Regions from separate parts of the Streptomyces sp. NBC_00483 genome, predicted to be linked through region 2. Evidence: predicted binding sites of a transcription regulator. Region 2 holds the regulator's gene; each other region holds the start of a gene.
The links. Region 2 encodes HrcA, which represses chaperone genes, less so after heat shock. Its sites were predicted from a motif close to TTNGCACTCNGNNNNNCNGAGTGCNAA; they were not measured.

Region 1 (9,448 bases), 1.8 Mb from region 2:
AGACCTGGTCCGCGTTCATCGCCGACCTGCACCGCACCCCGTAACCAACGCCCCGAGGCTCAAGCCCCGAGACCCGAGCCCTGCTTTCAAGGATTGGGAGGTGAGTCTCAACCCACCCTCCCTCCCTGCGAGTTGGCGAAGCCGACAAGTGCGCTCGGCAATACCGGACACTTTCTGACACCGGTTTGCCACGGAGGGTAATCGCGCTCTAGCGTGCCCGATATACGAACGGCCCCCGCCGGTGCGCCAACACCTGCGAGGGCCTGTCCATCAAGATCCCAACCAGGGAGATCTCGTGGCTGACGCCAACTCTAGTGCTGCCCCCGCCCCGACGCACGCAGCATCGCCCACCCCGCTCCACCCCGAGGCGAACCCGGGCTACGGCAAGCGCTCCGCACCGGATCAACTCCCCCGAACCAGCGCCGACTTCGCGGACCTTCCCGCCCGCGAGGCGTACATCGCCGGATACATCGACCGGCTGCCCGACGGCTCGGACATCTCGGTGAAGACGCTCGCCAACCACCTCCCGTACGGGCAGGCGGCGATGCGTACCGCCCTCAACAACCTGCACCGGGCCGGTCACTTGAGACGCGGCCGCGAACACGTGCAGGGCTCCGGGAGCGCACGCTGGGTGACGCGCACCTGGTTCTCCCGCACGGCGCGGGGCGACACGTGGTGGACGGCGTACGTCAGGGGCGATGTACCGGAGACGGGCCGGGACGCGCCGCCCGAAGAACCACCTCCACGCCCCACCCGCAGCCGCGCGCTGCTCCTCCTCACCGCCCTCGGCCGCACGGCGCCGTCGCTGGCCCTGTCAGCCGCCGAGTGCGACCGGCTCGCGCCAGATGTGGAGCGCTGGTTCGAGCGGGGCGCCACCGAGGACACCCTGCTGCACGCGCTGACGGCCGGGCTCCCCACACCCGTGCACAGCCCGGCCGCACTGCTGCGCCGCCGCCTGACCGACAAACTTCCCCCGCCACCCCCACCACCTGCGAACCGCCCGGTCCTACGCCTCATCGAGTGCGCGAAATGCGGCACACCCGGCCGCCCCGAGGCCCTGCCGGGCGGCTTCTGCACCCCTTGCAGCGGCGCCCGCCCCGCCTACCCGCCCGCGGGCCCACTCACCCCGGAAGCCGTCCGCGCCCGCGCCGCCCAGGCCCGCGCGACAATGCTCCCCCGCTCCGAAAGGGCACGCGTGTGACCGCGCCGACGATCCGGACCCGTACATCCGGGGCACGATGGAGGCGAGGAGGCACATCCATGACCCCTGGCACCGCCGACCGCCCTCAGATGAGCATCGAGGACTTCGAGGAGCTGAACCGAAAGGCTCCGGAGACTCTGCGCAACAAGCTCGAATTCCTGAACGGACGGCTGCTCGTGAAACACGGCCCCATCGACGTCGAGGACTTCGAGGAACTGGCCCGCGTCGCCCCCGAGACGGTGACCTTGGAACTCCTCAACGGAAAGCCAGCGGTCAAGCCCATGTCGGACGGCGACCACGGTTCGATCATCATGTGGCTGATCCGCCAGTGCATGATGCAGCGCCCCGAACTGGCGCTGCATCCCGAGCAGGGCCTGCGGATCGACACGTACAGAAAGGGCTGCATCAAGCCGGACGGCACCCTGACCGCCATCGACTACTTCGCCGGACAGGACGAGTGGGCCTCCCCCGACGGCGTCCTCATGGCTGTCGAAGTCACCTCCAAGGACCGCGACGCCGACCGCCGCGACCGCCAGGAGAAGCCCCGCGCCTACGCCTACGCGGACATCCCCGTCTACCTCCTCGTCGACCGCGACAACGACACGGTCGTCGTCCACAGCTCCCCCGAGAACGGCGTCTACCAGAACCGCCGCCCGTACCACTACGGAGCGACGGTCCGCCTCCCCGCCCCGGTCACCATCACCCTCGAAACCGAGAGGCTCAAGGACTACGCCTGACGCCCACCCGCGTCAGCCGGACGCCGGCGTGCCCACGCCGTGCAGCAACGTATCCACGACCCGCGTGGCAAGGGCGTCCACGGCCGCGTCGGTCTCCGGGGACTGAACCGCGGCCTCGTGGATGAGGGCGTAATACACGGTTCGCGCCCAGTCCAGGTCGGCGTCGGGCCGCAACAGTCCGGCGTCCCTGGCGCGGGCGAACAGCCGCGCGCAGCGGGTCATCACGTCGGCGTGGACGCGCGCGACCTCGGGATCGTCGGTGGGCAGGGCGCCCATCGCGAAGCCCCAACTGACCTTCACCCGCAGCACGTTCGCGGTGACCTGATAGAGCGCGACGGAGGGCGGCGCCGTCTCAGGGCGCGCCGCTTCGACGGCCTCGTGGAATCGCTGTGTCGCCCAGGCCGCCAGCGCCCTGATCAGCGCCTCCCGGGAGGCGAACCGCCGATGGACGGTGGTCCGCGCGACTCCGGCGGCCTCGGCGATCTGCTCCATCGTCGCCGCCGGATTCACGGCCAGTACCCGCTCGGCCGCTTCGAGGATCGCGCGCACGGTCCGCTCGGTGTCGGCACGAAGAGGTTTCGCGGAGGCGGGCTGCGGCATGGCGAGCGATTCCTTCCGGAGGGGAGACCCCACGAGAGTACGCCAATGTGGCAGCTTGGCGACTACTTGCGACATTGGTGATGCATGTTCTATGTTCGACGCATCAGCCGAGTTGCACATGCCGAGCAAGGGGAAGCGTCATGAACCTGCACCTGAACGGCAAGACCGCCCTCGTCACAGGAGCGGGCCGAGGGATCGGGCTCGCTGTCGTCCAGGCCCTGGCCGCCGAAGGCGTACGCGTGGTCGCCGCCGCGCGCACCGCGGCCCCGGAGTGGAAGGCGGCCGGGGCGATACCGGTGACGGTGGACCTGTCCGATCCGGCCGGCGCCGAGCGACTGGTGACCGAGGCCGTGGCCGAGCTGGGCGGAATCGACATCCTGGTCAACAACATCGGCGGCGGCGACGGAGACCTGAGCGGCGGCTTCCTCGATCTGACCGACGCCCAGTGGGCACAGGTGACCGACCTGAACTTCTTTGCCACCGTCCGCGTCACCCGCGCCGCACTGCCCGCACTGCTGGCCGCCCGCGGCGCGATCGTCAACGTCTCCTCGATCGGCGCGCGCGTCCCGCACGGCGGCCCCGTCCCGTACACCACCGCCAAGGCCGCGCTCACCGCGTTCGGCAAGGCACTGGCGGAGGAGTTCGGCTCACAAGGGGTCCGGGTGAACACCGTCTCTCCGGGCCCGGTCCGCACCGCCATGTGGGAGAGCCCCACGGGTTACGGCGCCGGACTCGCGGCCGCCATGGGCGTCCCCCACGCCGACCTCCTGGCCGGGTTGCCCGCGGCCATGGGCATGCTCATCGGTCGGCTCGTCGAACCGGAAGAGGTCGCGACTCTGGTCACGTATCTGGCGTCCCCGCTCGCCGCCGCGACGACGGGCACCGACCACCTCATCGACGGCGGCTCCGTCAAGACCGCTTAGACCTGTCGCCACCAGGCCTAAAACGCCCCGAGGGCGGCACCGACTCGTGAAGAGTCGGTGCCGCCCTCGGGGTTACGGACGGGCTGAACCGCGAGCGGCTCAGAAGTCCATGTCACCGCCCGGCATGCCGCCGCCGGCCGGCGCAGCGCCGGCCTTCTCCGGCTTGTCGGCGATGACGGCCTCGGTGGTGAGGAACAGCGCGGCGATGGACGCGGCGTTCTGCAGGGCAGAGCGCGTGACCTTCGCCGGGTCGATGATGCCCTCGGCGATCATGTCGACGTAGTCACCCGTGGCGGCGTTCAGACCGTGACCGACGGTCAGGTTGCGCACCTTCTCCACGACGACGCCACCCTCGAGACCACCGTTGACGGCGATCTGCTTGAGCGGGGCCTCGAGCGCGAGCTTCACGGCGTTGGCGCCGGTCGCCTCGTCACCCTCGAGCTCCAGCTTCTCGAACACCGCGGAGGCCTGGAGGAGGGCCACGCCACCACCGGCGACGATGCCCTCTTCGACGGCCGCCTTCGCGTTGCGAACGGCGTCCTCGATGCGGTGCTTGCGCTCCTTGAGCTCGACCTCGGTGGCCGCGCCCGCCTTGATGACGGCCACGCCGCCGGCGAGCTTGGCGAGGCGCTCCTGGAGCTTCTCGCGGTCGTAGTCCGAGTCGCTGTTCTCGATCTCGGCACGGATCTGGTTGACGCGACCCTGGACCTGGTCGCTCTCACCGGAGCCGTCGACGATCGTCGTCTCGTCCTTGGTGATGACGACCTTGCGGGCACGGCCGAGCAGGTCGAGACCGGCGTTCTCCAGCTTGAGGCCGACCTCCTCGGAGATGACGGTGCCGCCCGTGAGGATGGCGATGTCGCCGAGCATGGCCTTGCGACGGTCACCGAAGCCCGGGGCCTTGACGGCGACGGACTTGAAGGTGCCACGGATCTTGTTGACGACCAGGGTCGACAGGGCCTCGCCCTCGACGTCCTCGGCGATGATCAGCAGCGGCTTGCCGGACTGCATGACCTTCTCGAGCAGCGGAAGGAGGTCCTTCACGTTGCCGATCTTCGAGTTGACGATCAGGATGTACGGGTCCTCGAGCGAGGCCTCCATACGCTCCATGTCGGTGGCGAAGTACGCCGAGATGTAGCCCTTGTCGAAGCGCATACCCTCGGTGAGCTCGAGCTCCAGACCGAAGGTCTGGGACTCCTCGACGGTGATGACGCCTTCCTTGCCGACCTTGTCCATGGCCTCGGCGATGAGCTCGCCGATCTGGGTGTCGGCGGCCGAGATGGAGGCGGTGGAGGCGATCTGCTCCTTGGTCTCCACCTCCTTGGCCTGCTCGAGCAGGGCGGCGGAGACGGCCTCGGTGGCGCGCTCGATGCCGCGCTTGAGGGCCATCGGGTTGGCGCCGGCGGCTACGTTGCGAAGGCCTTCGCGAACGAGCGCCTGGGCCAGGACGGTCGCGGTCGTCGTGCCGTCACCGGCGACGTCGTCCGTCTTCTTCGCGACCTCCTTGACCAGCTCGGCGCCGATCTTCTCGTACGGGTCCTCGAGCTCGATCTCCTTGGCGATGGACACACCATCGTTGGTGATCGTGGGGGCGCCCCACTTCTTCTCGAGGACGACGTTGCGACCCTTGGGGCCCAGGGTCACCTTGACGGCGTCGGCGAGCTGGTTCATGCCGCGCTCGAGGCCGCGCCGTGCCTCCTCGTCGAACGCGATGATCTTGGCCATGTGAAGTGGTCCTCCCGGACGGGGTGGCTAACGCAAAAGGACCGTGCTGGTGCCCGCGACGGACGGCCTGCGGGCCTTGTGGCTCCTTGCACCACCCGGCCCCCGGACCTCACCGACCCGATCCAAGTTTTGTCACTCTCACTCGGAGAGTGCTAAGCCCAATGATTAGCACTCGACCCCTACGAGTGCAAGGTGCTCCCGCGCAGCGGGATCGTTGAGGGGTGGCGGTCGGGCGACGGGCGGGCGCAAGGCCGTACCACGAAAGCGCAGGCGGGACCCGTTCAGCACGAAGGGCCCGCCCCCCGGTTACCCGGGAGACGAGCCCTCCGCAACGTGCGACGTACAAGCTTGCAGTCTGACGCGCGCGTTCAGCCGGCGGCCACGCGGACCATGTCGGCCTGCGGCCCCTTCTGGCCCTGCGAGATCTCGAACTCGACCCGCTGACCCTCTTCGAGGGTGCGGTAGCCGTCCATCTGAATCGCGCTGTAGTGGACGAAAACATCCGCACCACCGTCGACCGCGATGAAGCCGTACCCCTTCTCCGCGTTGAACCACTTGACGGTGCCCTGAGCCATGCCTAACTCCCCTATTACTGGCCCTTGCGCAGGACCGCACTTCGCGGACCCGGGTCAGACCTCACGCCCCATGGGATATGGGGGTGTGCGCCGGAACGCGTCGACCGCGGCTGAATGTATCTGCCCAACTGCCGTCTGCAACAGGTCAGTCGGACGAGAATTCTGGGCACGCCAGATCGGGGAAACCGGGCCAACTCGCCGTATCCTTGGGCAAGTCGGGCCGTGTAAATGCCATAAAGGGCCCGAAAGGGCCGGACACTTTGGCTACTTCTTGTCGGGCTTCGGGCGAGAACTCATATGCGCCCGTCATGCACCGCTCAGCGAAACGCAGCAGCTTCCCCAACTGTACCGCGCTCAACCATGCAGAATTGCCCCCTCCGCTTCTCTTGCGGAGGGGGCAATTCAAGTAACTCTGCGTAAAACGGCGAAAGATCAGCCTCCGGCACTGTGCTTGATGGTCAGCCTCCGGCGACGGCCGGAATGATCGAGACGCCGGCGCCGTCCGGCGTCGCCGTCTGAAGGCCCTGCTCGAAGCGGACGTCGTCGTCGTTCACGTAGACGTTCACGAAGCGGCGCAGCTTGCCCTGGTCGTCGAGGACGCGGGCGGCGATGCCGGTGTGGTTCTTCTCGAGGTCGGAGATGACGTCGGCGAGGGTGGCGCCCTCGGCGGCGACCTCGGCCTTGCCGCCGGTGTAGGTGCGCAGGATGGTGGGGATGCGAACGTTGACGCTCATGCTGGTAACTCCTGTTGCTACAAGTTCGGTCGGGCTCAGAGGTCGGTGGCGAGGCCGGCCTCGCGGAACGCGTCCAGGTTGGGCCGGATCGTCGCGGTGGCCTGCGAGGACTCGGCGACCGCGTCCAGCGTCTTGAGACCGTCACCGGTGTTGAGGACCACCGTGGTCAGCGACGGGTCGATGAGGCCCGCCTCGATGAGCTTCTTGGTGACACCCAGCGTGACACCGCCCGCCGTCTCGGCGAAGATGCCCTCCGTCTGCGCGAGCAGCTTGATCGCGTCGACGACCTGCTCGTCGTTGACGTCCTCCACGGCGCCGCCGGTGCGGCGCGCGATGTCGAGGACGTACGGGCCGTCGGCCGGGTTGCCGATGGCGAGGGACTTGGCGATGGTGGTCGGCTTCTGCGGGCGGACCACGTCGTGGCCGCCCTTGTAGGCGACGGAGACCGGGGAGCAGCCCTCGGCCTGGGCGCCGAAGAGCTTGTAGGGCTTGTCCTCGACGAGCCCGAGCTTGATCAGCTCCTTCAGGCCCTTGTCGATCTTCGTGAACTGCGAGCCGGACGCGATCGGGATGACCAGCTGGTCCGGGAGCTGCCAGCCGAGCTGCTCGCAGATCTCGTACGCGAGCGTCTTGGAGCCCTCGCCGTAGTACGGGCGGAGGTTCACGTTCACAAAGCCCCAGCCCTCGCCCAGCGGGTCGCCGATGAGCTCGGAGCAGAAGCGGTTCACGTCGTCGTAGTTGCCCTCGATGGCGACGAGGTCACCGCCGTAGACACCGGCCATGACGACCTTGCCCTGCTCCAGGTCGTGCGGGATGAACACGCAGGACCGGAAGCCGGCACGGGCGGCGGCGGCGCCGACGGCGCCGGCCAGGTTGCCGGTGGAGGAGCAGGAGAGGGTGGTGAAGCCGAAGGCGCGGGCGGCCTCGATGGCCTGCGCGACGACGCGGTCCTTGAAGGAGTGCGTCGGGTTGCCGGAGTCGTCCTTGACGAACAACTTGCCCTCGGCGACGCCCAGTTCACGGCCGAGGTTGTCGGCCTTGACGAGCTTGGTCCAGCCGGGGTTCAGGTTCGGCCTCTCGGCGACGTCGGCCGGGACGGGCAGCAGCGGGGCGTAGCGCCAGATGTTGGCGGGGCCGGACTCGATCTGCTTGCGGAGCGCCTCGGGGTCACCGACGGGAAGGTCGTATGCGACTTCGAGGGGACCGAAACACTCGGCGCAGGCGAAGACGGGGCCGAGCGGAACGACGGCGCCGCACTCGCGGCAGGAAAGTCCGGAGGCCGGGCCCAGATCGACGGAGTCCGTCGTGGCGGCGGTTTCGGTGGCGACAGTCTGTACAGCCATGAGAGGCGAGGCCCTTTCTCCTCATCTTCCTCGCGACGCATCTCGCCACGAGACGGATTTGGCACCTTCACTAGCCGGGAGCCTCGCGGGCGCACTGCGGTGTGCGGACGAGACCGGCTGGAGGGTTGCCGGGGCTTCAACGGGCCGTATCCCTCTGCCCCTCTGGATGAGCGGTATTCGATTGTGTGGATTCAGTTGTGTGTGCGGCGGGCGACCCCCGACATGCGATGGTCACCGGCCTTGTTCAAGACTGTAACCGAAGGCCCGGACCCTTGAGATAGTCGTCCGATGCGCGAGATGGATCACATGTTGGTCCTGAGGGAAGGAACGCAGACCGTGCTGGAAGAGGTCGAGCGCTGGCTGAACAGGCGCTCCTGGTCCGTGGTCGACCATCCGCTGCACCGGTTGGTCGCCGCCAAGCAGGCCTCGGGCCGGACGGTGAGTGTCGTACTGCCCGCGCTGAACGAGGAGGAGACGGTCGGCGAGATCGTCTCCGAGATCCGGCGGACGCTGATGACGGACGCGGTGCCGCTCGTCGACGAGCTCGTCGTGATCGACTCCGGCTCCACGGACCGCACCTCCGAGGTCGCGGCTGCGGCCGGGGCGCGCGTCGAGCACCGGGACACGATCCTGCCGCGGATCCCGGTCAGGTCCGGCAAGGGTGAGGTGCTGTGGCGCTCCCTGTTCGTCACTTCCGGTGACATCGTGTGCTTCGTCGACGCCGATCTGAAGGAGTTCTCCGCGGACTTCGTCTCCGGCATCGTCGGGCCGCTGCTCACCGAGCCGGGCGTGGACTTCGTGAAGGCGATGTACGACCGTCCGCTGGCCGGGGCCGCGGGGCAGGGCGGCCGGGTGACCGAGCTGATGGCGCGGCCGATCCTCAATCTGCACTGGCCCCAACTGGCCGGATTCGTCCAGCCCTTGGGCGGCGAGTACGCGGCCCGGCGCTCGCTGCTCGAACGGCTCCCGTTCCCCGTCGGATACGGCGTGGAGCTCGGCCTGCTGGTGGACGCGCTGCACACCGTGGGCCTGGACGCGCTCGCCCAGGTCGACGTCGGTGTGCGCAAGCACCGGCACCAGGACGGGCAGGCGCTCGGCCGGATGGCGGCGGCGATCTACCGCACGGCCCAGCTCCGCCTCGCGCGCGGGCACCTCGTCAGGCCGGTGCTCACGCAGTTCGAGCGCGGGGAGGACGGCTTCGAGCCGCGTACCCACGAGGTCGACACGGAGGAGCGGCCGCCGATGATCGAAATCGGTGAGTATGCGGAGCGTCGCGTCGCATAAGCGCCGCATAATCATATGTTTTGTCTAACTTGCCCTTTATGTGGCTCAGACAATTCAAGGGCAGGTTCAAGGGCAGGGCGGCGTGCGCCGTCACCGCCACCCTCGCCGCCTGCCTGACGGGCATGGCGGGCCTGGCGCCGATCCCCGCCTCCGCGGACGTGGTCTCCCCCTTCGCCAAGCGCTACGACGAATCGATCTACGGCGACTTCAAGACCATCGGCAACACGGTCATGGGCTGCCCGACGGACGACGCCACCATGGCCGGACGCTGCGCCGTCGCCGCGAACGGCGAGGGCAAGGACAACAACAACACGTTCGTCATGCAG
Region 2 (9,448 bases):
GATGGTCGACTTGAGTTCGAGGATCTCGCCCTTCGCCTCGACGGTGATCTTCTTACCGAGGTCGCCCTGCGCCACCGCCGTCGACACGAGCGCGATGTTGCGCACCTGCGACGTCAGGTTGTCGGCCATGAAGTTGACGTTGTCGGTGAGGTCCTTCCAGACGCCGGAGACGCCGCGGACCTGGGCGCGGCCGCCGAGCTGGCCTTCGGTGCCGACTTCGCGGGCGACGCGGGTGACCTCGTCGGCGAACGCGGAGAGCTGGTCGACCATCGTGTTGATGGTCGACTTCAGCTCAAGGATCTCGCCCTTCGCGTCGACCGTGATCTTCTGGCTCAGGTCGCCGTCCGCCACGGCCGTCGTGACCTGCGCGATGTTGCGGACCTGCGAGGTCAGGTTCGACGCCATGAAGTTGACGTTGTCGGTGAGGTCCTTCCAGACGCCGGAGACGCCGCGGACCTGGGCGCGGCCGCCGAGCTGGCCCTCGGTGCCGACCTCGCGGGCGACGCGGGTCACCTCGTCGGCGAACGCGGAGAGCTGGTCGACCATCGTGTTCACGGTCAGCTTGAGTTCGAGCAGCTCGCCCGTCGCCTCGATCGTGACCGTACGTGTCAGATCGCCCTGGGCCACCGCCGTCGTCACGAGCGCGATGTCCCGCACCTGCGCCGTGAGCCGCGAGGCCATGGTGTTGACCGCCTCGGTCACATCGCGCCAACTCCCGGACAGGCCGGTCACCTTGGCGCGCCCGCCGAGTCTTCCCTCGGTGCCCACCTCGCGTGCCACCCGGGTGACCTCGCCGGTGAACAGGGAGAGCTGGTCCACCATCTTGTTGACCGAACGACCCAACCGCCGCAGGTCGCCCCGGAGTTGGCGGGTGCCGTCGTGCAGGTCGACACGCTGGGTGAGGTCGCCGCCCGCGACCGCCTCGAGCACCCGCGTGGCGTTCGCGGCCGGCGCGACGAGCGCGTCGATTATGGTGTTCACGTCGCCGACCCGGGTCACCCAGGCGCCCTGTCCAGGGCTCGCCTCCAGGCGCTCGTCGAGCCGGCCGTGCCGGGTGATCTCCCGCCGCACCCGCGCCAGTTCGGCGTTGAAGTGCACGCTGCGGTCGGCGAGCTGATTGAATGTCGCGCCGAGCTCGCCGACGATCCCGTCCGCCGCGATCGGTACATGCGCGAACGTGCCGTCCCGGGCAGCCGTCAGCGCGGCCAGTAACGGCCGGAGATCACTCGGGCGGATGGCTTCGTCACCGTAGCCCTTCTGAGGTGCACGCATACCACTGTTCTCACTCATAGCGGCCTACTTAGGTAACTCCACGCTTATGGGCGTGGTCAGTCTGTCACTCTGTCGGTGTCGCCTGAGGCGTCTTTGCCACAACTAACCAGGAGCCGAAACGTGGGTTCCATTCCGATCCAGCGGGAGAGCGCCTTCGGCGCCCCGGACGCGCCTGACCAGGCGACCGGGGTGCCGGTGGCCGCGCGCACGTCGCTGCCCGGAAACCCGCTCGCGCCCGCGGCCGCCCGTCGTTTCCTGCGCGCCGCGTTCGTCGACTGGACCGAACTGCCCGAGCTGTCGGAGTCCCTGACCCTCGACGGGCGGCTCATGGACGACGCGACCGTCGTACTCAGTGAACTCGTCACCAACGCCGTCGTCCACGCCGGCACCGGCGTCGACCTGCTGTGCCGCCTGGAGGGCGCCGCCCCCGACGGGAGCGTCACCGCGGGACTCGTCGTCGAGGTCACCGACCGGCACCCGGCCCGCGCCGTCCGCAACGACCGGGCGTTCCGCTCGCCGGAAATCCCCGAGTACGGCCGCGGACTCCAACTCGTCGCCTCCCTCTCCGAGTTGTGGGGCATCACCTACGGTCACGGTGCCAAGACCGTCTGGGCCCGCATCCCCGCAGACGCCCCGACACCCGCCGCTGAGACTCCCGACACTCCGGCCGGCGTGCGCAGCCTGCAGAGGGGCTTGCGCGCCGCGGAGATCCTGGCGCCCGCGTCCCGGCGCGCCCCCCAGGACCAGGACTGGATCAACCGCGGCGCTCTCTCCTTCCTCGCCGAGGCCTCCGACCTGCTCGCGGGACAGCTCGACGAGGACATGGTCGCCGCGCTCGTCGGCCAGCTCCTCGTGCCGCGGCTCGCCGACTGGTGCGCCGTCTGGTTCTACGAGGAGGAGGGGCGCGGCCTGCCGGGCGTCGTCGAGCACGACATGCGCGGCGCCGACCCGATGCCGCTGCCCCGGCTCGCCCGCGTCTGGCACACCCACGAACACCGCACCGAGGAGCTCCGCGGGCTCCTGGAGAAGGAACCCCCGCGGCTGCCCGACCGGCTCTCCGGCGCCGTCCCCGTGCCCTGGCCCTTCGACGCGCAGAGCAGCCCGGTCACCCAGGACACGGGCTCGGCGCTCGCCTACCGGCTCTCCGCCGGCGGCCGCGCCCTCGGCATCCTGCTGATCGGGCGGGCCGGTCTGCACCGCTTCCCCGACGAGATCACCGGGCTCGTCGAGGACTTCAGCCGGCGCGTCGCCCTCGCCGTCAGCGCGGCCCGCCGCTTCACCCGGCAGGCCACCATCAGCCGCATCCTGCAGCGCGGCCTGCTGCCCACGGTCATGGCCGAGATCCCCGGCGTGGCGAGCGCCCTCGTGTACGAGCCGAAGGAGGCGGGAGGACCCGGCGGCGACTTCTACGACGTGTTCCCGGCCGGCGCCGGACGCTGGTGCTTCGCGCTCGGCGACGTCCAGGGAAAGGGCCCGGAGGCCGCCGTCGTCATCGGGCTCGTACGGCCCTGGCTGCGGCTGCTCGCCCGCGAGGAGTACCAGGTCGCGCAGGTCCTCGACCGGCTCAACCGGCTGCTGCTCGACGACGCGACCGAGGCCTCGGACGCCGCGGCCCGCGCGCTCGCCGCGGCCGACGGCAGGGGCGTGCCACCGGAGGGCTCCACGTCCCGCTTCCTGTCGCTCCTCTACGGAGAGCTGACGCCCACCGAGGACGGCGTGCTGTGCACCATCGCCTCCGCCGGGCATCCGCTGCCGCTGCTCATGCGGCCCGGCGGGGAGGTCGTCGCCGCGGCCACGCCACAGGTGCTGCTCGGCGTCGTCGACGATCCGGACTACACAAGCGAAACGTTTGTGATGCGCACCGGGGACACGCTCCTGGGCGTCACCGACGGGGTGACGGAGCGGCGCCGCGGGGCCCTCCAGTTCGACGACGGGGACGGGCTCGCGCAGGCGCTCGCCGGGTGCGCGGGCCTGACGGCGCCGCTGCTCGTCGAGCGGATCCGGCGGCTCGTGCACGCCTTCGGTGACAGCCCGCCGGACGACGACCTGGCGCTGCTGGTGCTCCAGGCGCAGTGAGGGGGCGGCGTCGCCCACGGGTCGGCGCCGCCCATGGCGATCCGGTCGGTCGCGGAGGCGGGACAATGGGTCCATGCCTTCCGCACTTCCCGACGGTGAGCCCGTGCCCGACGACGGCTCGCTGCCCGCGTCCGCCCTCGCCGGGGCCGGGTCCCGACCCCTCGGCTTCTACCTGCACGTCCCGTACTGCGCCACGCGCTGCGGCTACTGCGACTTCAACACGTACACGGCCACCGAGCTGCGCGGCACGGGCGGCGTACTCGCCTCCCGTGACAACTACGCGGAGACGCTGATCGACGAGGTGCGGCTCGCGCGCAAGGTGCTCGGCGACGACCCGCGCCCGGTCCGGACCGTGTTCGTCGGGGGCGGTACGCCGACGCTGCTGCCGGCCGCCGACCTCGTACGGATGCTGGCGGCGGTCCGCGACGAGTTCGGGCTCGCGGACGACGCGGAGATCACGACCGAGGCGAACCCGGAGTCGGTGGACCCGGCGTACCTGGCGGAGCTGCGGGCAGGCGGCTTCAACCGGATCTCGTTCGGGATGCAGAGCGCCCGGCAGCACGTCCTGAAGGTCCTCGACCGTACGCATACGCCGGGGCGGCCCGAGGCCTGTGTCGCGGAGGCGCGGGCGGCCGGGTTCGAGCACGTGAACCTCGACCTCATCTACGGCACGCCGGGCGAGACGGACGACGACTGGCGGGCCACGCTGGACGCGGCGCTCGGGGCGGGGCCCGACCACGTTTCGGCCTACGCGCTGATCGTCGAGGAGGGTACGCAGCTCGCGCGGCGGATCCGGCGCGGCGAGGTGCCGATGACCGACGACGACGTGCACGCGGACCGCTATCTGATCGCCGACGAGGTGCTTGGGGCGGCCGGGTTCGACTGGTACGAGGTGTCGAACTGGGCGACGTCCGAGGCCGGGCGCTGCCTCCACAACGAGCTGTACTGGCGCGGGGCCGACTGGTGGGGGGCCGGGCCCGGGGCGCACTCGCACGTGGGCGGGGTGCGGTGGTGGAACGTCAAGCACCCGGGCGCGTACGCGGCGGCGCTCGCGGGTGGGCGCTCGCCGGGGGCCGGTCGGGAACTCCTCGCGGAGGAGGACCGCCGGGTCGAGCGGATTCTCCTTGAGCTACGACTCCGTGACGGATGTCCGCTGGAGCTGCTTCGGGCCGACGGGCTCGCGGCGGCGCGGAAGGCGTTGGCGGACGGTCTGCTGGAGGCGGAGCCGTTCGCCGCGGGCCGCGCGGTGCTGACGCTGCGCGGCCGGTTGCTGGCGGACGCGGTGGTGCGGGACCTGGTGGACTGAGGCGCACCCCCACGTAGGTGGGGAAGACGAACTCCTCGGCCGAGTGGACGAACTGATCGACGGGACACCTCCGCGAAGGCGGAGAGCACACAGTCGGCCAGACCCGGTGTGCTTAACGCACTGGAAAGCGTCAGGTCACGGTTACGTGGTCGATCAACTCTTCCACTCTGCCCAAGAGTTCTGGCTCCAGGTCCTTGTAGGAGTGGACCCGGCTCAGGATGTACTGCCACGCCTCGCCCGTGTTCGCCACCCGCCAGCCCAGCGCCCGGCACACGCCCGTCTTCCAGTCCTGACCGCGGGGGACGCGGGGCCATGCCTCGATGCCCACCGATGACGGCTTCACCGCCTCCCAGATGTCGATGTACGGGTGGCCGACGACCAGTGCGTGCTCGCTCGTCACCGACTGGGCGATGCGCCATTCCTTCGAGCCCTGCACCAGGTGGTCGACCAGGACGCCGAGGCGGGCGTCCGGGCCGGGGGCGAAGTCGTCGACGATCGACGGAAGGTCGTCGACGCCCTCCAGGAACTCCACCGCCACGCCCTCGATGCGCAGGTCGTGGCCCCAGACCCGCTCGATGAGCTCGGCGTCGTGCTTGCCCTCCACGTAGATGCGGCCCGCCCGGGCCACCCGTGCGCGGGCGCCGGGGACCGCCACCGAGCCGGACGCGCTCCGGGCGGGGCGGGTCGGGGCGGGCCCCGAGGGGCGTACGAGGGTGACGACCTTGCCGTCGATCATGAAGCCGCGCGGCTCCATCGGGAACACCCGGAGCTTGCCGAAGCGGTCCTCCAAGGTCACCGTCGGACCCTGCGCCGTCTTCTCGACCCGGATCACCGCTCCGCAGAAGCCCGTGGTGACCTCCTCGACGACGAGGTCCGGTTCGGCCGGAACCTCGGGGACCGGCTTGTTCCGCTTCCAGGGGGGAGTCAGGTCGGCAGAGTACTGGCGCATCCGGCAGACGATAAGAGAAGTGCGCAGGCCAGGGCTACGACACGCCGAAACGCGTCGCCAATGTGGCGCGTTGCGCGCGGACGAACTGCGCATTCACCGCCGAACCGTGCCCCGGGACGTACACCGCGTCCTCGCCGCCGAGGTCGAGGAGCCGGTCGAGCGCCGCGGGCCAGTGGCGCGGTGCCGCGTCCGGGCCCGCCTGAGGTTCGCCCGACTCTTCGACCAGGTCGCCGCAGAAGACGATCTCCGGGGACCCCGGAACCAGTACGGCCAGGTCATGGCCGCTGTGCGCCGGGCCGATGTTCGCGAGCAGCACCGTCAGGCCGCCCAGGTCGAGCGTCCACTCGCCGCACACCCGGTGCGGCGGGGTGACGAGGATGTCGACCGCCTCGGTCGCCGCGTCCGGGTCGACACCGTGCCGCACCGCGTCGGCGCGCAGCCCCTCGGCGCCGCGCTCGAAGAGGGTGTCGATGCCCACCGCCCCGTACACCTCGACGCCCGCGAACGCGGCCGTGCCGAGCACGTGGTCGAAGTGCGGGTGCGTCAACGCGACATGGGTCACTCTCCGGTGCGCCCCGAGGAGCGCGCGGGCATCGGCGCGCAGCCGGGCGCCTTCACGGAGTGAGGATCCGGTGTCGATCAAGAGCGCCGCTTCTTCACCCACGACGAGGCCACTCGTGCAGTCCAGGCCCGGCAACCGCACCCGCCCCACATTCGGCGCGAGCCCCTCCCAACCCACCGAGGCCCAATCGATACGCTGCGCGAACTCCATACCTCGACGCTAGCGCCCTTGCCGGGCCCGTACCCACCGGCCGTACACTGACCCGGGGACGATTGGCACTCGCCCACATGGAGTGCCAAAGACAGGATGACCGCAACGGCTGTTTCTGGAGGTGTGCGCCGATGCTCAATGAACGCAGGCTCGAAGTGCTGCGCGCCATCGTCCAGGACTACGTCGGCACCGAGGAGCCCGTCGGCTCCAAGGCGCTCACCGAGCGGCACAAGCTCGGGGTCTCGCCGGCGACCGTGCGCAACGACATGGCAGCCCTGGAGGACGAGGGATTCATCGCCCAGCCGCACACCAGTGCCGGGCGCATCCCCACCGACAAGGGCTACCGCCTGTTCGTCGACAAGCTCACCGCCGTGAAGCCGATGGCCGCGCCCGAGCGGCGTGCCATCCAGAACTTCCTGGACGGCGCCGTCGATCTCGACGACGTCGTCGGACGCACCGTACGGCTGCTCGCGCAGCTGACGCGGCAGGTGGCGATCGTCCAGTACCCGTCCCTGACCCGGTCCACCGTGCGCCATGTCGAGCTGCTCGCGCTCGCACCCGCCCGTCTGATGCTCGTACTGATCACGGACACCGGGCGCGTGGAGCAGCGGATGATCGACTGCCCGGCGCCGTTCGGTGAGTCGTCCCTGGCGGACCTGCGGGCCCGGCTGAACAGCCGCGTCGCGGGCCGCAGGTTCGCCGACGTGCCGCAGCTGGTGCAGGACCTGCCGGACGCCTTCGAGCAGGAGGACCGGGGCACGGTCTCCACGGTGCTCTCCACCCTTCTGGAGACACTCGTCGAGGAGACCGAGGAGCGGCTGATGATCGGCGGAACCGCCAATCTCACTCGCTTCGGACATGATTTTCCCCTCACCATCCGGCCCGTTCTGGAAGCATTGGAGGAGCAGGTCGTGCTCCTCAAGCTCCTTGGCGAGCTGGGAGATTCGGGCATGGCCGTACGGATCGGTCATGAGAACGCCCATGAGGGACTCAACTCCACGTCCGTCGTGTCGGTCGGCTACGGTTCGGGCGGCGAGGCAGTGGCCAAGCTCGGCGTGGTCGGCCCGACCCGCATGGATTACCCGGGAACGATGGGAGCAGTACGCGCAGTGGCACGTTACGTCGGACAGATCCTGGCGGAGTCGTAAGTGGCCACGGACTACTACGCCGTACTAGGCGTGCGCCGCGACGCTTCCCAGGACGAAATCAAGAAGGCCTTCCGAAGGCTGGCGCGTGAGCTTCACCCGGATGTGAATCCGGACCCGAAGACTCAGGAGCGCTTCAAGGAGATCAACGCCGCCTACGAGGTGCTCTCCGACCCGCAGAAGAAGCAGGTCTACGACCTCGGGGGCGACCCCCTGTCGCAGTCCGGTGGAGGCGGGGCCGGTGGCTTCGGCGCCGGTGGGTTCGGGAACTTCTCGGACATCATGGACGCCTTCTTCGGCACGGCGTCGCAGCGCGGGCCCCGGTCCCGTACGCGGCGCGGCCAGGACGCCATGATCCGGCTCGAGATCGAGCTGGACGAGGCGGCCTTCGGCACCACGAAGGACATTCAGGTCGACACGGCTGTGGTCTGTACGACCTGCAGCGGTGAGGGCGCGGCGCCCGGTACCTCGGCGCAGACCTGCGACATGTGTCGCGGGCGCGGTGAGGTCTCGCAGGTGACGCGGTCCTTCCTCGGCCAGGTCATGACCTCGCGGCCGTGCCCGCAGTGCCAGGGATTCGGCACGGTCGTGCCCACTCCGTGCCCGGAGTGCGCGGGCGACGGGCGCATCCGCTCCCGTCGGACCCTGACCGTGAAGATCCCGGCCGGTGTGGACAACGGCACGCGGATCCAGCTCGCGGGCGAGGGCGAGGTCGGCCCCGGTGGCGGCCCCGCCGGTGACCTCTACGTGGAGATCCACGAACTCCCGCACCCGACCTTCCAGCGGCGCGGCGACGATCTGCACTGCACGGTGACCATCCCGATGACGGCGGCGGCCCTCGGCACGAAGGTGCCGCTGGAGACGCTCGACGGCACGGAGGAGGTCGACATCCGGCCGGGCACGCAGTCCGGCCAATCGGTTCCGCTGCACGGGCGCGGTATCACGCATCTGCGGGGCGGCGGCCGTGGTGACCTCATCGTGCACGTCGAGGTCATGACGCCGCAGAAGTTGGACCCGGAGCAGGAGCGGGTGCTGCGGGAGCTTGCCAAGCTGCGCGGCGAGGAGCGGCCCACGGGGCAGTTCCAGCCGGGTCAGCAGGGGCTCTTCTCCCGCCTGAAGGACGCGTTCAACGGCCGTTGAGTCAGCCGTCGTAGGCAAGGTCGGCCCCCGGTGCGTGGCACCGGGGGCCGACGTGTGTCCACGGTGCGCGGCGCCGGTGTTCCGGGCCTGTGTCGGGGTCGGCGCCTGTCGTTCTCGTTGTGCGGCACCGGGGTGCCGGTCGCTGCGCCGGGGGCGGGCCCTGCGTTGTGGGTGCGCTGCGCCGGGGTGCCGGCCGCTGCACCGGGGCCGGGCCCGCCGTAAGGGGTGCGCGGCACCGGGGTGCCGCCTTGCCCACCCTGCCGCCCCAGGCGGCAGATTGCCCAAGTCGGGTGCGGCCGACCGCAACGGGTAGGGAGCCGTGCTTGCGGCGGGTTGCCCAAGGCGGGGGCAGTGTCGACCGCGACGGGTGGGGAGCCGTGGCTGCCGGCGGATCGGCCAAGGCGGGTGGCGGTACCCCGTCGGGCCGACGCCCCCGGAGGGGGCGGGCGGGTGGGAGATGGGCGGGAGCCGGGCGATTGCCTGCGGGCGGGTGGGGCAATTCAAGCTCCGCGGCGGGTGGGCAATTCCAGCCCCTGCGGCGATTGAGCAGCGGGGTCCGGGGCGGAGCCCCGAGGCCGTAACCCCGGTTCGGTGAAGTCGGTCCGGTCGGGACGGCGTCCCCGGGCCGTGACGCCGGTTCGGCACAATCAGCCCCGTTCTGGGACGGGAGCCCGCGGGGTCCGGGGCGGAGCCCCGTGGCCGTGACGCCGGTTCGGCGAAGTCAGCTCCGCTCTTGGGCGAGAGCCCGCGGGGGCCGGGGTGGCGTCCCGGTCGATTCGGTCGGTCGC
Region 3 (9,448 bases), 2.2 Mb from region 2:
GGTGTCCTTGTAGCGCGGCAGCGCGAGCAGCACGGCGACGCAGACCTCCTGGGCGAGGTCCTCCACGAAGTGCCGCGCGTCACCCGGCAGTCGGGAAAGACGCGTGCGGCAGTAGCGGATCGCGAGGGGGTGGACATGCGCGAGCAGATCGTGCGTGGCCTGCTCGTCTCCGTCGACGGCGCGGCCGACGAGCGTACCGATGACCCCCTGGGGCGTCGCTGCCTCGTCGTCACGCATCGGTCCATGGTGCCCCGACACCTTCCGGTCCGTGACACCGTGCCCGTAGTTGTGCACCGAAGCGTTATGAGCAGGTGCGCCGGAACTCATCTCCTGCGCCCTCCCCTCTCGCTGACCCTGCTCGCCCGACTCGTCCCCGAGGAACTCCACACCCCCAAGGATGCGGCATCGCGCGCGAAGCGTCGAAAAGCGCGGCGCGACGGGCCGGAGCGGCCCCCCTCACGGCGGGTCCACCGCGCCCCGGAGGGCGCGGGGGTGTGCCGATCAGCGGCTCGTCAGCGAACCAGGCCCCAGCGGAACCCGAGCGCCACCGCGTGCGCACGGTCCGAGGCGCCGAGCTTCTTGAAGAGGCGACGCGCGTGCGTCTTGACCGTGTCCTCGGAGAGGAACAGCTCACGCCCGATCTCGGCGTTGGACCGCCCGTGGCTCATGCCCTCGAGCACCTGGATCTCCCGCGCGGTGAGCGTGGGGGCGGCCCCCATCTCGGCCGAGCGCAGTCTGCGCGGGGCGAGCCGCCAGGTCGGGTCGGCGAGCGCCTGCGTCACCGTGGCCCGCAGCTCGGCGCGCGAGGCGTCCTTGTGCAGATACCCGCGGGCGCCGGCGGCGACCGCGAGGGCCACACCGTCCAGATCCTCGGCCACGGTGAGCATGATGATGCGCGCACCGGGATCGGCGGAGAGCAGCCGCCGCACTGTCTCGACGCCGCCCAGACCGGGCATGCGTACGTCCATCAAAATCAGGTCCGAGCGGTCGGCGCCCCAGCGGCGGAGGACTTCCTCGCCGTTGGCCGCGGTCGTCACGCGCTCGACGCCGGGCACGGTCGCGACCGCGCGGCGCAGCGCCTCTCGGGCAAGCGGGGAGTCGTCGCAGACGAGGACGGATGTCATGACCGTCCTCCGCAGCTGATGCGCGTCACCTTGAGCCTCCAGGCTGTGTACGAATCGTCACCTGTGCGGTCGACATTCAACAAGGCAATCGGACACCTGCCCGAGCGCTTGTTCTTTCAACCGCCTCCGCACTCTCAACGACGGTCACTCGAAAGAGTTACGGGTCGGACGGCCTCCTTCGGCACTCTACGTGAGGGCGCGAACACGGTGCGGACAGCGCGGCGGACCCACAAGGTTTCATCACAAGCTATGCCCCATTTGGAAGGTTTTCCTTCCTTTTACTGGTGTCTGTAGCTAGATTCGCAATGAGTCATATTTTCATCTCCTTAGACAGTAGATGTACGGTCATGGGCACCGTATCCGCGTCTGAACGGCTACAAGGGGACACAGCAATGGCAGATTTCTCCCGCCTTCCCGGACCGAACGCCGATCTGTGGGACTGGCAGCTCCTCGCGGCCTGCCGCGGGGTGGACAGCTCTCTCTTCTTCCACCCGGAGGGCGAACGTGGGGCGGCACGCAGCGCCCGTGAGAACTCGGCCAAGGAGGTCTGCATGAGGTGCCCGGTGCGCGCGGAGTGCGCTGCTCACGCCCTACAGGTGCGTGAGCCGTACGGCGTGTGGGGCGGCCTCACGGAGGACGAGCGCGAAGAGCTCATGGGACGGGCCCGCAATCGGCTCGTCACGGCGTCGGCCCCAAGTGGAGGACAGGCCGCCACAAGCGGCGCGCACAACTGAAGGAACGTTTCTGCACGAAGCTGAACGACCTGCGGAGGTACCTGAACGGCCTGCGGAGGTAGGCGTGCCGAGGCGCGCCCGCCTCCGCGTTCAGCGTGTCGCGGCCTTCGCGAGGTGGTCGAGGGTCGCGCGGACCGCGGGCACCTGGGCCAGATCGGGCAGGGTGAGCGCGACGATCTCGCGGCGCACCGCGGGCTCGACGGTCACTGTGCGTGCACCCTTGGGGCGAACAGACTCGATGGCCAGTTCGGGGAGTACCGCCACGCCGAGCCCGGCGCTGACGAGCCCGACCACCGCCGGGTAGTCGTCCGTCGCGAAGTCGATGCGGGGGGCGAATCCCGCGCCCCTGCACACCTCGACCAGCTGGCGGCGGCAGCGCGGGCAGCCCGCGATCCACGGCTCGTCCGCGAACGCGTCGATGGTGACCGAGCCGGCTCCGGCCAGCGCGTGCCCCTCGGGCACGAGGCCCACGAGCCGGTCCGCGAACAGCGTCCGTACGACGAGGTCTTCCCAGTCCTCTCCGGCGTGCGCGCCCTCGTACCGGAAGGCCAGCGCGACGTCGCAGTCGCCCTCGCGGAGCATCTCCACGGAGCGGGGCGGTTCGGCCTCGACCAGCGACACGCGCGTGCCGGGGTGTTCGGAGCGCAGGGCAGCGAGGGCCGTCGGGACGAGCGTCGAGCTGCCGCTGGGGAACGAGACGAGGCGGACCCGGCCGGCCCGCAGGCCCGCGATCGCGGCGATCTCCTCCTCTGCGGCCGTGAGCCCGGCGAGGATGCCCGACGCGTGCCGCACGAGGGCCTCGCCGGCCTGCGTCAGGCGCATCTCGCGGCCGGTGCGGATCAGCAGCGGGGTGCCGGCCGAGGACTCCAGGGCCTTCATCTGCTGGCTCACGGCGGGCTGGGTGCAACCCAGCTCGCGGGCCGCCGCGGAGAAGGAGCCGGTGGCGGCGACGGCGCGCAGGACACGGAGATGACGGGCCTCGATCACCCCTCAAGCATAAGCGACTCTTGGGGATCGCGCCGGATAATGCGTGGCGGCTTTGGGTGTCGGTCCCGTAGCGTTCCGCACATGAAGCTTCTGTCGCTGAATCTGGGGCGGCCCGAGTCCGCCGAGTACACGGACCAGCCCGAGGGAGTCACGGGCATCGACAAGCGGCCGGTCACCGGTCCCGTGCGGGTGTCGGCGCCGGGCCCCAAGGGGACCGGCGCGAGCGGGCTCGCCGGGGACGCGGTGTGCGACCTGCGGCACCACGGCGGGGACCACCAGGCCGTGTACGCGTACGCGCGTGAGGACCTGGACGCGTGGGGCAAGGAGCTGGACCGTTCGCTGCCCAGCGGCACGTTCGGCGAGAACCTCACGACCGAAGGGGTCGACGTGTCGGGCGCGCGGATCGGCGAGCGCTGGCGGGTCGGGGCCGAGCTTCTCCTGGAGGTCACGTCGAGCCGGATTCCGTGCCGGACCTTCCAGGGGCACCTGGGCGAGCGGGGCTGGGTCAAGCGGTTCACCCGGGAAGGGGCGCCGGGGGCGTATCTGCGGGTGATCGAGCCGGGCGAGATCCGGGCGGGCGACTCCATCGAGGTCGTGCACCGGCCGGACCACGAGGTCACCGTGGCCCTTCAGTTCCGTGCGGTGACGACCGAGCGGGAGCTGCTGCCGCGGTTGCTCGCCGCGGGGGACGCGCTGCATCCGGAGGCGGTTCGCTCCGCGCGGGAGTACGTCGAGAAGTACGGCTCGTAGGCTCGTTGCGGCCGGCCGTTCCCACGCCCCGGGGCCGTGATCACGAGCACCACTCCGCGCTCATTAACCTTGGCGCATGACTACCGCCCTGATCACCGGATCCACCGCGGGCATCGGCGCCGCGTTCGCACGGCAACTCGCCACCGACGGGCACAACCTGGTGCTCGTCGCGCGCGACACCAAGCGGCTGCACGAGCAGGCGACAGAGCTGCACGACCGGCACGGCATCGAGGCCGAGGTGCTCACCGCCGACCTGGCCACGGAGGACGGGATCGCGGCGGTCGAGGCGCGCCTGACGGACCGTAAGGCCGCGGTCGATCTGCTGGTCAACAACGCCGGGTTCGGCAACAAGGGGCACTACCTCGAGGTCCCGATGGCCGACGAGCTGACGATGCTGAAGGTGCACTGCGAGGCGGTGCTGCGGCTGACGTCGGCGGCCGCGGGGGCGATGCGCGAGCGTGGGCGCGGTGGCGTGGTCAACGTGGCGTCGGTGGCGGCGTTCGTGCCGCGCGGTACGTACGGCGCCTCGAAGGCGTGGGTCGTGCAGTTCACGCAGGGCGCGGCGAAGGACCTCGCGGGCAGTGGGGTCCGACTGATGGCACTGTGCCCCGGGTTCGTCCGTACGGAGTTCCACGAGCGGGCCGGAATGGGCACGGGCAACATCCCGAAGTGGATGTGGCTCGACGCGGACAAGCTGGTGTCGGCGGCGCTCGCGGACCTCGCGCGTGGCAAGTCGCTGTCGATCCCGGACCCCCGGTACAAGGCCCTGATGGGCGTGGTGAAGGTGACGCCGCGGGTCCTGCTGGGCGGGATCACCTCCCGCACGGGCCGCAAGTACGGTCCCCAGTAAGGGAGTTGCTCCACGAAGAGCAAAAGCCGAGGCCCGGCCCCCCGCGACGGGGAGCCGGGCCTCGGGTTACTTCAGCGGAGCAGGTCAGTGCGAGTGACCGTGGCCGTGGCCGCCGGCCTCCGGCTCCTCGTCCGCCGGCTTCTCGACGACCAGGGTCTCGGTCGTGAGGAGCAGGGAGGCGATGGAGGCGGCGTTCTCCAGGGCGGAGCGCGTGACCTTGACCGGGTCGATGACGCCGGCCTTGACCAGGTCCACGTACTCGCCGGTCGCGGCGTTGTAGCCGTGGCCCTTCTCGAGCTCCTTGACCTTGGAGACGATCACGTAGCCCTCCTGGCCGGCGTTCTCGCCGATCCAGCGGAGCGGCTCGACGACGGCGCGGCGGACGACGGCGACACCGGTGGCCTCGTCGCCCTCCTTGCCGAGGGAGTCGTCCAGGACCTTGGAGGCGTGCACCAGAGCGGAGCCACCACCGGAGACGATGCCCTCCTCGACCGCGGCGCGGGTCGCGGAGATGGCGTCCTCCAGACGGTGCTTCTTCTCCTTGAGCTCGACCTCGGTCGCGGCACCGACGCGGATGACGCAGACGCCGCCGGCCAGCTTGGCCAGGCGCTCCTGCAGCTTCTCGCGGTCCCAGTCCGAGTCCGTGTTCTCGATCTCGGCCTTGATCTGCGCGACGCGGCCCTGCACGTCCTCGGACTTGCCGCCACCGTCGACGATGGTGGTGTCGTCCTTGGTGATCGTCACGCGGCGCGCGGAACCGAGCACCTCGAGACCGGCCTGGTCGAGCTTGAGGCCGACCTCCTCGGCGATGACGGTGGCACCGGTGAGGGTGGCCATGTCCTGCAGCATCGCCTTGCGGCGGTCACCGAAGCCGGGGGCCTTCACGGCGACGGCGTTGAACGTGCCGCGGATCTTGTTCACGACCAGGGTCGACAGAGCCTCGCCCTCGACGTCCTCGGCGATGATCAGGAGCGGCTTGGAGCCACCGTTCTGGATGACCTTCTCCAGGAGCGGGAGCATGTCCTGGATCGAGCCGATCTTGCCCTGGTGGATCAGGATGTACGGGTCGTCGAGGACGGCCTCCATACGCTCCTGGTCGGTGACGAAGTACGGGGACAGGTAGCCCTTGTCGAAGGCCATGCCCTCGGTGAAGTCGAGCTCCAGACCGAAGGTGTTGGACTCCTCGACGGTGATGACACCGTCCTTGCCGACCTTGTCCATCGCCTCGGCGATGAGCTCGCCGACCTGGTTGTCCTGGGCGGACAGACCGGCGACGGCGGCGATGTCGGACTTCTCGTCGATCGGACGGGCGGTCGCGAGGAGGTCCTCGGACACGGCCTTGACCGCGGCGTCGATGCCCTTCTTCAGGGCGGCCGGGGAGGCACCGGCGGCAACGTTGCGCAGGCCTTCCTTGACCAGGGCCTGGGCGAGCACGGTGGCGGTGGTCGTACCGTCACCCGCGATGTCGTTGGTCTTGGTCGCCACCTCCTTCACCAGCTGCGCGCCGAGGTTCTCGTACGGGTCCTCGACCTCTACCTCACGGGCGATGGTGACGCCGTCGTTGGTGATGGTCGGGGCGCCGAACTTCTTGTCGATGACGACGTTGCGGCCCTTGGGGCCGATCGTCACCTTGACCGTGTCGGCAAGCTTGTTGACGCCGCGCTCGAGGGCGCGACGGGCGTCCTCGTCGAACTTCAGGATCTTCGCCATGGAGCTGAATCAGTCCTCTCGAAACGAACCGCGCCCCTCGCACCCGGCATTCTCAGCGGGGGCCAGGGGCGCAGTTCAAAGCGTTCTGCTTCGGTGAAGCTTCAAAAGCCTCGGTGAATTACTTCTCGACGATCGCGAGCACGTCGCGAGCCGAGAGGACGAGGTACTCGTCGCCGTTGTACTTCACCTCGGTGCCGCCGTACTTGCTGTACAGCACGACATCGCCGACCTTGACGTCGAGCGGAAGGCGCTCGCCGTTCTCGAAGCGGCCCGGGCCCACGGCGAGGACAGCGCCCTCCTGGGGCTTCTCCTTCGCGGTGTCCGGAATGACCAGGCCAGAGGCCGTGGTCTGCTCGGCGTCGAGCGGCTGGACCACAATGCGGTCCTCGAGCGGCTTGATGGCAACCTTGGAGCTGGTGGTCGTCACGATCCGGTCTCCCCCTTCGGAGATCTCACGGGGTTAACAGTCTGGGGTGGCGACCAGGTGGATCCGTCGTCGCGGGTGCCGGACCTGCCCGTCGCTGTTGGCACTCTCCAGTGGTGAGTGCCAGGGCCGAGACTATGACTGCGATTAGCACTCGGTCAAGCGGACTGCTAATCGACTCCGTCGCTGATCGGTGGACCGGCGGCTCACAGGTAGTCCTCCAGGGCCGCCACCTCGTACCCCTCGGCCTCGATACGGCGCACGAGAGCCGGCGTGGTCTCCGCCCGCGCCCCGAGGATGTCGCCGGGGCGCAACCGCTCCGCCGGCTCGCGCCACAGGACGATCGCGTCGACGCCGCACTCGGCCGCCGCCTGGAGCGTGTTCGCGTCGTACGCGCCCCGGGGCGGATGGAACAGGCGGGGCGCCGCCCCGAAGCGGGCCTCGACGCGGTCGCGCTGGCCGCAGATCTCGGCGTGCTGCTCCACGTATCCGAGGCCCGGCAGGAGGGCGTGGGTGAGGGTGCGGTTCTGCACCCGGGCGCCCAGGGCGGTCAGTTCGCCGAGGCGGCCCACGCCCGGGCCCGCGAGGAACAGCGAGACCGGGAGGCGTCGGTCGCGGACCAGGCCGACGAAGCGGGGGTCCCGCCCGGCCCCGTCCTCGTACGCGAGGAAGACCACCTTGTCGCGGGTGGGGACGCGGGAGACGACCGGCGGGACCGCCGCCTCTGCGCCCGCCGCAGGGCGCGGCGGCGGGGCGGCCTCCCGCGCGCACCCGGTGAGCAGAACGGCGGCCAGGGCGCAGCCGAGCAGCCGCGCCCGCGGCCCACGCGGTGTCACAGGTAGTCCTCCAGGCGCGCCACCGCGTAGCCCCGGTCGGTGAGGTACTTCATGAGGTTCCGGATCATGTCGGGCATCGTGCCCTTCCAGTCCTTGCGGCCCCTGAAGTGCGTGAGCAGGATGTCGCCCGGATGGATGCTGCGGTCCCACTCTCGGTAGTCCATGCGGTCCACGAACGCCTCTGCGTTCCAGATCGGGGCGTACTCGATGCCGCAGGCCTTGGCGGCGCGCAGGGTGTTCTGGTTGTAGTCGCCGAACGGCGGTCGGAAGAGCGTGGGCCGCTTGCCGTACTTCTTTTCGATGACGTCCTGCATGCCGCAGATCTCGTGCTTCTGACGCGCGTACGAGAGGGCGGGCAGGAACGGGTGGTGGAGCGTGTGGTTGTTGAGGGTGACGCCGCGGGCCTGCATCTTCTTGAAGTAGCCGTACTTCGGCCTGACTTCGGCGTCGGTCAGGAACGCCGTGTACGGGATCCGCAGCTCGCTCATCATCTTCAGGAACCGCGGGTCCTTCTCGGCGCCGTCGTCGATGGTGAGGAAGACGACCTTGTCCTTGGTCGGGATCGTCGTGAACACCGGCGGCAGGCCGAGCTTCTTCTGGCCGTCGACCTCGAAGCCCGTCCGCGCCTCGATGACCGGCTTCTTCGCCGGTGGGCGCGGGGCGGTGAGCGGCACGTCGGCGAGGCCCCAGCGCTTGGTCGCCGCGACGAGCGCGGCCCGCTGGGCGCGCAGCTTCGTCGCGTACGAGTCGAGGGCCCGGGCGGGAGCGGCCTGGAGGCCCTGTTGGCCGGGGGCCGGTTTCACGGGGGTCCGCTCCGGGGTGCCGGCCGCGCACCCGGTGGCGAGGGCGGACGCGGCGAGCAGGCCGGCGAGGAGGCGGACGCCGGTCGTCGCGCCGGGTCTCTTACCGGGTCTCTTCCGAGTCCCCTTTGAGGCGTGTTTCTCATTTTGTCGTACTAGTTGCATGGCGCCGGATCCTTACAGCTCACGGGCCCGTTCCGGAGCCGACACCTCCGCCTGGCGCGCACCGTCGCCCGCCTGGCCCACAATGGGCCGGGTGAACGACCCCGCCGCCTTCTCCGCCCTCCTGGCCCCCGAGGGCCTGGCCCTGCTCGACGAACTCCGCGATCACGATCCGGCCCAGGAGCTCGCCCTCGCCACGAAACTGCGCCGCGAGCACCCCGCCGAACTCGTCTCGGCCGCGCTCGCCCAGGCGCGGCTGCGGCAGCGGGCGGTGGCGAAGTTCGGGGCCGAGGACGCGGCCCGGATGTTCTTCACGCCGAACGGGGTCGAGCAGGCGACGCGGACGAGCGTGGCGGCGTACCGGGCCGGCGCCTTCGAGGCGCTCGGCGTGCGCTCCGTGGCCGACCTGTGCTGCGGCATCGGCGGCGACGCGATCGCGCTCGCCCGCGCGGGGATCCGGGTGCTTGCCGTCGACCGGGACCCGCTGACGTGCGAGGTGGCGCGGGCGAACGCCGAGGCGCTCGGCCTCGCGGGGCTCATCGAGGTGCGCGAGGCGGACGTCACCGAGGTGGACACGGCCGCGTACGACGCCGTGTTCGTGGACCCCGCGCGCCGGGGTGGTCGGGGCCGGATCTTCGACCCCGAGGCCTACTCCCCGCCGCTGTCCTGGGCCGTGTCCGCCGCGCTCAAGGCGCCGCACGCCGCGCTGAAGATCGCCCCCGGCATCCCGCACGAGGCGATCCCCGCGGAGGCCGACGCCGAGTGGATCTCGGACGGGGGTGACGTGAAGGAGGCGGTGCTGTGGTTCGGGACCGCTCCCGGGCGGATGCGGGCGACGCTGCTTCCGGGGCCGCGGGCGCTGGTGGGCAGGGGGCTTCCCGACCCCGAAGTACGGCCCGTCGGGCGGTACTTGTACGAGCCCGATGGCGCCGTCATCCGGGCGCACCTGGTCGCCGAGGTGGCCGAGGAGGTCGGCGGCGGGCTCGTCGACGAGACGATCGCGTACGTGACGGCGGACGAGCTGCACGCCACGCCCTACGCCGCCGCGTACGAGATCACCGACCAACTCCC

Region 1: the regulator HrcA is predicted to act here: its motif matches at 5,316-5,342, upstream of groL (chaperonin GroEL).
Region 3: the regulator HrcA is predicted to act here: its motif matches at 6,727-6,753, upstream of groES (co-chaperone GroES).

The regions. Positions count from the first base shown of each region.
Region 1 is NZ_CP107880.1:5,431,404-5,440,851, reverse strand. It holds gene OHA73_RS24395 (DUF397 domain-containing protein) at 1-44, shown strand, start outside; gene OHA73_RS24390 (hypothetical protein) at 296-1,201, shown strand; gene OHA73_RS24385 (Uma2 family endonuclease) at 1,261-1,938, shown strand; gene OHA73_RS24380 (TetR/AcrR family transcriptional regulator) at 1,951-2,538, opposite strand; gene OHA73_RS24375 (SDR family NAD(P)-dependent oxidoreductase) at 2,679-3,461, shown strand; gene groL (chaperonin GroEL) at 3,561-5,186, opposite strand; gene OHA73_RS24365 (cold-shock protein) at 5,555-5,761, opposite strand; gene OHA73_RS24360 (ubiquitin-like small modifier protein 1) at 6,220-6,495, opposite strand; gene thrC (threonine synthase) at 6,531-7,838, opposite strand; SAM riboswitch class I at 7,857-8,011, opposite strand; gene OHA73_RS24350 (glucosyl-3-phosphoglycerate synthase) at 8,175-9,122, shown strand; gene OHA73_RS24345 (DUF7927 domain-containing protein) at 9,161-9,448, shown strand, end outside.
Region 2 is NZ_CP107880.1:3,615,643-3,625,090, reverse strand. It holds gene OHA73_RS16050 (HAMP domain-containing protein) at 1-1,290, opposite strand, end outside; gene OHA73_RS16045 (ATP-binding SpoIIE family protein phosphatase) at 1,393-3,348, shown strand; gene hemW (radical SAM family heme chaperone HemW) at 3,422-4,654, shown strand; gene OHA73_RS16035 (DUF3097 domain-containing protein) at 4,785-5,603, opposite strand; gene OHA73_RS16030 (MBL fold metallo-hydrolase) at 5,638-6,375, opposite strand; gene hrcA (heat-inducible transcriptional repressor HrcA) at 6,507-7,523, shown strand; gene dnaJ (molecular chaperone DnaJ) at 7,524-8,660, shown strand.
Region 3 is NZ_CP107880.1:5,783,115-5,792,562, reverse strand. It holds gene OHA73_RS26135 (sigma-70 family RNA polymerase sigma factor) at 1-237, opposite strand, end outside; gene OHA73_RS26130 (response regulator transcription factor) at 513-1,124, opposite strand; gene OHA73_RS26125 (WhiB family transcriptional regulator) at 1,517-1,858, shown strand; gene OHA73_RS26120 (LysR family transcriptional regulator) at 1,949-2,845, opposite strand; gene OHA73_RS26115 (MOSC domain-containing protein) at 2,927-3,595, shown strand; gene OHA73_RS26110 (SDR family NAD(P)-dependent oxidoreductase) at 3,672-4,445, shown strand; gene groL (chaperonin GroEL) at 4,530-6,155, opposite strand; gene groES (co-chaperone GroES) at 6,274-6,582, opposite strand; gene OHA73_RS26095 (polysaccharide deacetylase family protein) at 6,786-7,415, opposite strand; gene OHA73_RS26090 (polysaccharide deacetylase family protein) at 7,412-8,380, opposite strand; gene OHA73_RS26085 (THUMP-like domain-containing protein) at 8,463-9,448, shown strand, end outside.